2 regions of the Hydrogenophaga sedimenti genome follow, and region 1 is predicted to be linked to the other one. Evidence: riboswitches for the same ligand, from Rfam matches in the RefSeq annotation. Region 1 holds a riboswitch; the other holds the start of a gene.
The links. Region 1 has a riboswitch for cobalamin ahead of cobM (precorrin-4 C(11)-methyltransferase). Riboswitches for the same ligand answer to the same signal wherever they lie in the genome.

Region 1 (4,181 bases):
CACCGGCCGGGTCACCCTGGCCGACGTGGCCGCCCTGGCTGGCGTCAGCCCCATCACTGTCTCCCGCACGCTGCGGGGCGAGCGCACGGTGGACCCGCTGCTGGCCGAGCGGGTGAGGGCCGCGGCCGCCGAACTGCGCTACATGCCCGACCCGGCGGCACGCGCCCTGGCGTCGAGACACAGCTCGCACGTCGCGGTGCTCATTCCCATGCTGTCCAACGCGCTGTTCGTCGACCTGCTGGAAGCGGTGCAGCGCACACTGCGCCCTTCGGGCTACCAGACGCTGATTGGCATCACCCATTACGACCCCGACGAAGAGGAGCAGTTGCTGCGCGAACAGCTGCTGCACCGGCCGGCGGGCCTGCTGGTGACCGGCATCGACCACAACGCACGCACGCGCGAACTGATCGACCGCAGCGGAGTGCCCTGCGTGCACCTGATGGCGCTTTCACCCGCGCCCGAGGTCTACTGCGTCGGCTTCTCCCAGACCGACGCGGGTGCCGCCATCACCCGCCACCTGCTGGACCGTGGTCGGCGGCGCATCGCCTTCGTCGCTGCCCAGCTGGACCCGCGGACCCTGCAGCGCGCCGAGGGTTACCGCCGCGCACTCGGTGCGGCCGGGCTGTACGACCCGGCCCTCGAACTGCTGGACGCCCGCCCTTCGTCCATGGCGCTGGGTGGCGAACTGTTTGCGCAGTTGCTGGGAGCGCATCCGGACTGCGACGCGGTGTTCTTCTGCAACGACGACCTGGCCCAGGGTGGCCTGCTGGCGGCCTTGCGACTGGGGGTGCCGGTTCCGCAGCAAGTGGCCGTGGCGGGTTTCAACGACCTTTCGGGCAGCGACCAGATGCTGCCGCCGCTGACCACGGTGGCCACGCCACGCGGCGCCATCGGCGAAGCCAGTGCGCAGATGCTGCTGGCCCTGATGCGGGGGGAGGCGCTTCCTGCCCACTCGGTGGATCTGGGCTTCGAACTGCGCGTGCGCCAGAGCAGCTGAGGCGCTCCGGCCGGCGGGGCGTCCTCCGGCACGATGGACCGCTGTCGCGCCCGGTGGCGGGCTCTCGACGCGGCGGGTGGTCGGTCCTATATTTCCCGGGTACGGAAAACACCGAGGCCTTCATGACGACACCCACCCTGCATTACCACCCGCTCTCTTCCTATTGCCAAAAGGTGCTGATCGCACTCGACGTGCTGGGGATCGGGTTCGACAGGCAGTTGCTGAATCTGGGAGACCCGGCGGAGCGTGCGGCGTACCTGGCCCTGTGGCCGACGGGCAAGATGCCGTTGCTGGTGGACCAGGGGCGGCCCGTCCCGGAGACCAGCATCATCATCGAGTACCTGCAGCGGCACCATGCCGCTCCCGGTCGCACGCTGATTCCTCCGGACCCGGACGCCGCGATCGACGTGCGCCTGTGGGACCGCCTGTTCGACCTGTACGTGATGACGCCCATGCAGGCGCTCACCGCCGACCTCCTGCGTCCCGAGGCTGACCGGGACGCACTCAACGTGGACCAGGCGCGCCAGCAGCTGTCGACCGCCTACGCGTTCATCGACCGGCATCTCGACGGGCGGACCTGGGTGAGCGGCAACGCATTCAGCATGGCCGACTGCGCCGCAGCGCCCTCCCTGTTCTACGCCGTGACCTACGTGCCGTTGCTGCCGGAGCAGGTCCACCTGGCGGCCTATGTCGAGCGGCTGATGGCCCATCCTTCGGTGGCGCTGGTCATCGATCAGGCCCGCCCGTGGTTCAAGTTCTATCCCGGGCGAGCCGGCCTGTCACGGCGCTTCTTCGACCCGGCCGCGGCCTGAGAAGCGCGCGATCGGCGAACCGGCGCGACCTGGACCGGCCGTTGCGGAACCCGGCCCCTCGCGTGCCGCTGCCACAAAGCTCGGGTATAGAATGCCCGTGTTGGTGCTCGCCGTGTCGTTCAGACATGGCAGTTCAACGGGAAGCAGGAGGGGGAGTCCCACCCGGACGAACCTAACCTGCGCTGCCCCCGCAACGGTAAGCAGACGGGTGGGCCAAGGCATTGCCGAAGTCCCCCATTTCTCAAAATGTCGCCACTGGTTCACACCGGGAAGGCTTTGAGGAACGTTCTGTCAGCCCGGATACCGGCCAACAAGGAAGCTGCGCCCCTGGCGTGGCTGTATTACCCAAACACCGTCGGGGAAGGCGGTGAGGGGTCTTCGCCGGTGTCCTCCTTTGTCCCTACGCTGCTTTTGCGAGCTTGAGCCAACGCTTGTGCGTTCGCTCGCCCCGGGCTTCCCGTTCGCCGTCGAAACCACCCGTCGCCTCTCCCTTGGGCATGCCATTGCCATCCGCGTTGTGTCTGACGCGTTCAACCCAAGGAGTCACTTCATGCACATCGAACCAGGTCTGGCCGTTCGCCACCGCCGGTCGCTGAAACACCGCCTTCACCCGACCACCTGACCGCGAGCACACCATGGGTGCCGGAACGGTCTGGTTCGTTGGCGCGGGTCCTGGAGACCCGGAGCTGATCACGGTCAAGGGGCGCGACCTGGTGGCGCGTGCGGGCGCCATCCTGTTCGCCGGGTCGCTGGTGAATGAGGCGGCGACCCGCTGGGCGCCGCCGGGTTGCGTGATCGCCGACAGCAAGGACATGACGCTGGAGCAGATGTCGGCCTGGCTGATCGCACATGCCGCGCGCTGCGACACCGTGGTGCGGCTGCAGACCGGCGACCCGGCGCTCTACGGCGCCCTGATCGAGCTGGTGCAGCCGCTGGACGCCGCGGGCGTGCCGGTGGCGGTGGTGCCGGGGGTGTCGTCCGCCATGGCCTCGGCGGCGGCGGCGGTCGAGAGCTTCACGCTGCCGGAGGTGACGCAGACCACCATCTTCACCCGGGTCGAGGGCCGCACGCCCATGCCCGAGGGCGAAGACCTGGCGGCCCTGGCGGCGCACCGCACGACGCTGTGCATCTTCCTGTCCATCACCTTGCTGCACAAGGTGGAGGCCGGGCTGCGCGCCGCCGGCTGGGCCGAGGACGCGCCGGTGCTGGTGGTGCACAAGGCCAGCTGGCCCGGCGAGGAGCGCATCGTGCGCGGCACGCTGGCCACCATCAAACAGCGGTGCCGCGAGGCCGGCATCGTCAGCCAGGCCATGGTGATCGCCAGCCCCACGCTGGGCGCGCGCCAGTGGCCGGAACTCACCCGGTCCCGCCTCTACGACCCCAGTTTCACCCACCGTTTCAGGAAAGCCACGACATGAAAGACACCACCATCCTGCTCGTGGGCCACGGCTCGCGCGAGGAATCCGGCAACCAGGAAATCCGCGACTTCGTCGCGCAATGGCAGGCGCGCCAGCCGGACTGGCGCATCGAGGTCTGCTTCATCGAATTCGCGCCGCCCTCGCTGCAAGACGGCCTGCTGGCCGCCGCCAGAAACAGCCGGCGCGTGCTGGTGCTGCCGCTGATCCTGAACGCGGCCGGCCACGTGAAGATGGAGATTCCGGAAGCGATCGAACACGCGCGCGAGCACCTGCCGGGTGTGGCGTTCCACTACGGCCCGCACCTGACGGCCTGCGACCCCATCCTGGCCATCCTCAAGCGCCGCCTGCGCAGGGCCATGGCCGAACTGGACATGCCCGATCCGACCACCACCGGCGTGGTGCTGCTGGGGCGCGGTTCGTCCGACCGCGGCGCCAACGGCGACATGGCCAAGATGGCGCGCTGGCTGCAGGAGGAGGGCGACCACGAGCTGGTGGAGCTGGCGTTCACCGGCATCACCTGGCCGCGGCTGGAGCGCGTGGTGCAGCGCCAGGTGCTGATCGGCATGCGGCAGGTGGTGGTGCTGCCGTACTACCTCTACACCGGCACGCTGATGCAGCGCATCCACCGCCAGGTCGAACACCTGCGCCTGCAGTACCCGCAGATCCGTTTCGCCTGCGGCACGCACTTCGGCTTCGAGAAGGAAATCTTCGAACTGCTCGAGCAGCGTGTGCACGACCTGCTGGCCGGTGTGCCCGACAGCAAGCTGCCCTGCGACGGCTGCAGCTACCGCGAGATCGCGCACGACCTGGGGCATGGCCACTCCCACGAGCACACGCACGCCACCGTGCAGGTGCACGCCCACGCTCCCGAGGTGTTGCCTGCATGAGCACGGTCAACACCATCACCGAACAGCTCACCCGGGCCGGCCAGGCCATCGAGCACGACAGCTTCGC
Region 2 (4,181 bases), on a different contig from region 1:
GTCGCGCGCGACGTCGGTGCTGGCCGTCAGGTTCAGCAGCGTGTAGGCGGGCAGCGCCTGCAGGTTGGCCGCGTCGTTGAAGCGCTGGCCGGTGTGCTGCACCTCGCCACCGATGCGCCAGCCGCCGACCGGCATGTCGGCCGTCAGTGTGGCCTGCGTCTTGGAGCGGCGCGCCAGCAGCAGCCCGGTGTCGGCGTTCTTCGGACGCATCAGGTCCAGCGATGCGCCGACGTTGACTTCGCCCAGCTTCGATCCGCCCGACAGGGTCACGCCGGTGTAGGTGGCGCGGCCGGTGTTGCCGTAGCAGCCGGCGAAATCGCCCACACCGTTGATGCAGCTGCCGGCGCCATCCACGTAGTTGATGAGGTCCTTGACCCGGTTGCGGTAGACCACCACCGACGCACGGCCCACGCCTTCCTGCCAGCGCAGGCCGGCCTCGACGTTGCGCGCGGTCTCGGCCTTGAGGTCGGGCGTGCCGTAGATGCTGAAGCGCTGGAACAGGGTCGGCGCACGGAACGCGGTACCGGCCGAGGCGGTGAGCTGCAGACTCTTGGACAGCGCATAGCCGTAGGCCAGAGAGCCGGTGTTGTTGACGCCGAACTCGCTGTCGTCGTCGCGGCGCAGGTTGGCCTGCAGCGTGTGGTCGCCGGCGCGCAGGCCGTAGCCGACCGCCAGCGCGTTCTGGTGGCGGTCGGTGCTCTTGGGCGTCGTGCTGGCGTTTTCCAGCTGGTCTTCGCGGCGCTCCAGATCGACCGTCAGGCGACCAGGGCCGACGCGCAGCTCGTTGCGCAGCAGCCAGCTCTCGACCTGGGTTTCGGTGAGGTAGGTCGAGGGAGAGGTCTCGTAGCGGTCGGTGCCACGGGTGAAGCCCACACGGGTGCTCCAGTCGTCGCTCCAGCGAGCGTTCCAGTTCAGGCCCACGGTCTGCAGGTGGCTCTTGGCCTGGTCGTCCTTGCCCGCCGCGAAGCCGTCGTAACCGGCCTTCTGGCGGTTGTCCAGCAGCGTGGCTTCCAGCTTCTGGTCCGGCGTCAGCTTCCAGCCCAGGCGGCCGGAGAACGATTCGTTGCGATAGCCGTCCTTGTCGGGGTTGCCGGTGGGCTTGGCGTTGAAGCCGTCGCTACGCTCGGCACCGAGACCGAAGGCGTAGTCGACCGCGCCTTCACCGCCGCGCAACGAGGCATTGGCCTCACGGGTGTTGTGTGAGCCGATGCCCACGCGCACCGACGGGAAAAAGCCGGTCTCGCCCTGGCGGGTGAAGATCTGCACGACGCCGCCGATGGCGTCAGAACCATAGACCGCCGCAGCCGGACCACGCAACACCTCGATGCGGTCGACCTGTGACAGCGGGATGGTGTTCCAGCTGGCGCCGCCGGTCGATTGCGAGTCGATGCGCACGCCGTCCACGAACACCGCGGTGAAGCGGTTTTCGCCACCACGCAGGTAAACGTTGGTGGTCGAGGCAGGGCCGCCATTGCGGTTGATGGTCACGCCGGGCAGGCGCTCGAGCACGTCGGACACCGAAGCCGCGCCCAAGCGGTCGATCGCCAGGCGGTCAACCAGCGTCACGTCGGCGACCACGTCGGTGATGGGCAACTCGGAGCGGGTGGCACTGACCACCACGACGGATGGGGATTTCTGGGCCCAGGCGGCCACGGACAAGGCGCAGGCGAACGGAAGCACGGCCAGGCGTGCACTGAAAACGCGAGAAGACATGAGATGAACAGACACAGAAGGTTGCCCTCGCCGTCTTCCCCGACAGCGCATGGGCGTCACGGTGACGGATCCAGGGAACGTGTCACCACCGTGTTGGCCGGTATCCGGGCTGACAGAACAACTCTCATCGCCTTCCCGGGTGCCGGCAAAACCGGACTCCCAGTGGCTGCGGGATGAAAGCGGGGACGCAAGACCTGATGGCCGTGTTTCCCGTCTGTTTACCGTTGCGGGGGCAGCGCAGGTTAGGTCGGTCCGGTGTGGACTTTCCCTCCTGCTTCCCGTTGAACTGCGGCATGCGAACCACACTGCGAGCACCAACGGCGAGCATTCTAAGCCCGGGGGCCTTGCGGCAACCCTACAATGGGTTACTTAACTGTCGTCACCATGGCCGAGCCCAAGCATCTTGAACTGATCGCCGAGCGCGTCGAGCGGCTGCTCCTGCGCCATGAAGAACTTCAGCGCACCAACGCCCTGTTGCAGGACCAGGTGTCCGCGCTCAGGACCGAGCGCGATTCGCTCAAGTCCCGGCTGAACGCCGCCCGCTCGCGCATCGATGCCCTGCTCGACCGGCTGCCGGCCGGCAACGAGGCGGAGACACCGAAAGACTCCCGATGAACAAGCCGGCCTCCAAACAGATCGAGGTCCAGATCATGGGCCAGAGTTACCTGCTGTCCTGCCCGCCCGGAGGCGAGTCCGCGCTGCTGGATGCCGTCGAACGCGTGGACACGGCCATGTGCCGCATCCGCGACGCCGGCAAGGTCAAGGCCCGCGACCGCATCGCCGTGCTCGCCTCGCTCAACCTCGCCTTCGAGCTGTCGCAGAAGGAAGCCCAGAGTCTGTCGGCGCCGACCTTTGCCGCGTCCACGCCAGCACCGCTGACAAACCCGGCCGCAGCGCTCGAATCCGACGATCCGGCTGCACAGACCCGTGTCGACGATCTGCTCAAGCGTCTGGACCAGGCGCTGGGCAGCGACGGCCAGCTCATCTGAGCGCCGGCATCGCCCTCAGGAATTTTTTCCGACAGACGCAGCGGCACTGACCCCGCAGAGGCCTACAATTTCGCTGTCTGCAGTGCGCGCCGGGCTTTATATTTCCTTGAACCAATGCTCTTTGAGCCCGGGCTTGGTACATAACGTGGTTGGTGTGAGCGTCTCGCGTCAGATGAACCCGAAGCCCCGTTGCCCTCGCCCACCTGAACCCCCGGTTCAGGATGACGGTCCGGCGGCATCTGCAGACACCTAATTCCCCACTCCCCCCTGCGCCGCTTCGCGGCTTCCCCCCTCTCCTTCGGGAAGGGGGACGTGGCTTGTGGACCGGCGAAGCCGGGTCCACGGCCACTCTGGATCGGGCACGCGCTCCGGAGACCTTCCTTCATGTTCCTCGAACCACTGCTGATCGTTGAATTCGCCCTGCTGGGGCTGTGCTCCGGCTTCCTGGCGGGGCTGCTGGGTATTGGCGGCGGCATGGTGATGGTGCCGTTCATCAGTGCAATCCTGTCGCACCGCGGCGTGCCCGGCGGGCTGGCGGTGAAGATGGCGATCGCGACGTCGATGGCGACCATCGTGTTCACATCGATCTCCAGCGTGCGGGCCCACCACCAACGCGGCGCCGTGCGCTGGGACATCGTGCGGCGACTGGCGCCCGGCATCGTGATCGGTGCGGCCATCGCCAGCCTGGGGGTGTTCGCTCTGCTCAAGGGCGGCTCGCTGGCACTGCTGTTCGCCCTCTTCGTCGGCTTCTCCGCCACCCAGATGCTGCTGGACAAGAAGCCGCAGGCCTCCCGCACCCTGCCCGGCGCCGCTGGCCAGCTGGGCGCGGGCACGGTGATCGGCTTTCTCTCGGGACTGGTGGGCGCCGGTGGTGGCTTCATCAGCGTGCCCTTCATGACCTGGTGCAACGTGGCGATCCACAACGCGGTCGCCACCAGTGCGGCCCTGGGCTTTCCGATCGCGCTGGCCAACGCCATCGGTTACGTGATCGCAGGACAGGGCGTGCCCGACCTGCCGGCGGGCTCTGTCGGCTATGTCTTCGTGCCGGCGCTGGCCGTCATCGGCGCGGCGAGTGTGCTGATGGCCCCCCTCGGCGCCAAGGCCGCCCACGCGCTGCCCGTGAAGTCGCTCAAGCGCGCGTTCGCCGGTGTGCTCTATCTGCTGGCCGCCTACATGCTCTACAAGGGCCTGACCGCCTGACCGCCGCCGCGCGGAAGCGGCGCCCGGCTCAGCCGACAGGATGCAGCGGTCGGTCGGCGATCACGGTGCCGTCCTCATCGGCGTAGAGCCATTCACCAGGTCGCACGGCCACCCCCTGGATGCGCACGACAACGTCGCGCAGGCCCTGGTTGCGGCGGTCCGTCGGCAGGGGCATCGAAGCCAGCGCACGGATGCCGGTCTCGCACACCACCAGTTCGGCGACATCACGCACACAGCCGTCGATCAGCAGACCCGCCCATCCGTTGCGCGCAGCGGCTG

Region 2: linked by a shared signal. The riboswitch ahead of ACS5NL_RS10315 (TonB-dependent receptor domain-containing protein) and the one ahead of cobM (precorrin-4 C(11)-methyltransferase) in region 1 are both predicted to bind cobalamin.

What each region holds. Positions count from the first base shown of each region.
Region 1 covers NZ_JBPZHA010000018.1:38,913-43,093, reverse strand. The annotation lists gene gntR (HTH-type transcriptional regulator GntR) at 1-997, shown strand, start outside; gene ACS5NL_RS21620 (glutathione S-transferase family protein) at 1,120-1,809, shown strand; cobalamin riboswitch at 1,894-2,135, shown strand; gene cobM (precorrin-4 C(11)-methyltransferase) at 2,445-3,227, shown strand; gene ACS5NL_RS21610 (sirohydrochlorin chelatase) at 3,224-4,114, shown strand; gene ACS5NL_RS21605 (precorrin-8X methylmutase) at 4,111-4,181, shown strand, end outside.
Region 2 covers NZ_JBPZHA010000005.1:186,306-190,486, forward strand. The annotation lists gene ACS5NL_RS10315 (TonB-dependent receptor domain-containing protein) at 1-1,713, opposite strand, end outside; cobalamin riboswitch at 1,792-2,047, opposite strand; gene ACS5NL_RS10320 (DUF904 domain-containing protein) at 2,098-2,328, shown strand; gene ACS5NL_RS10325 (cell division protein ZapA) at 2,325-2,702, shown strand; RNA gene ssrS (6S RNA) at 2,774-2,954, shown strand; gene ACS5NL_RS10335 (sulfite exporter TauE/SafE family protein) at 3,087-3,902, shown strand; gene rraA (ribonuclease E activity regulator RraA) at 3,931-4,181, opposite strand, start outside.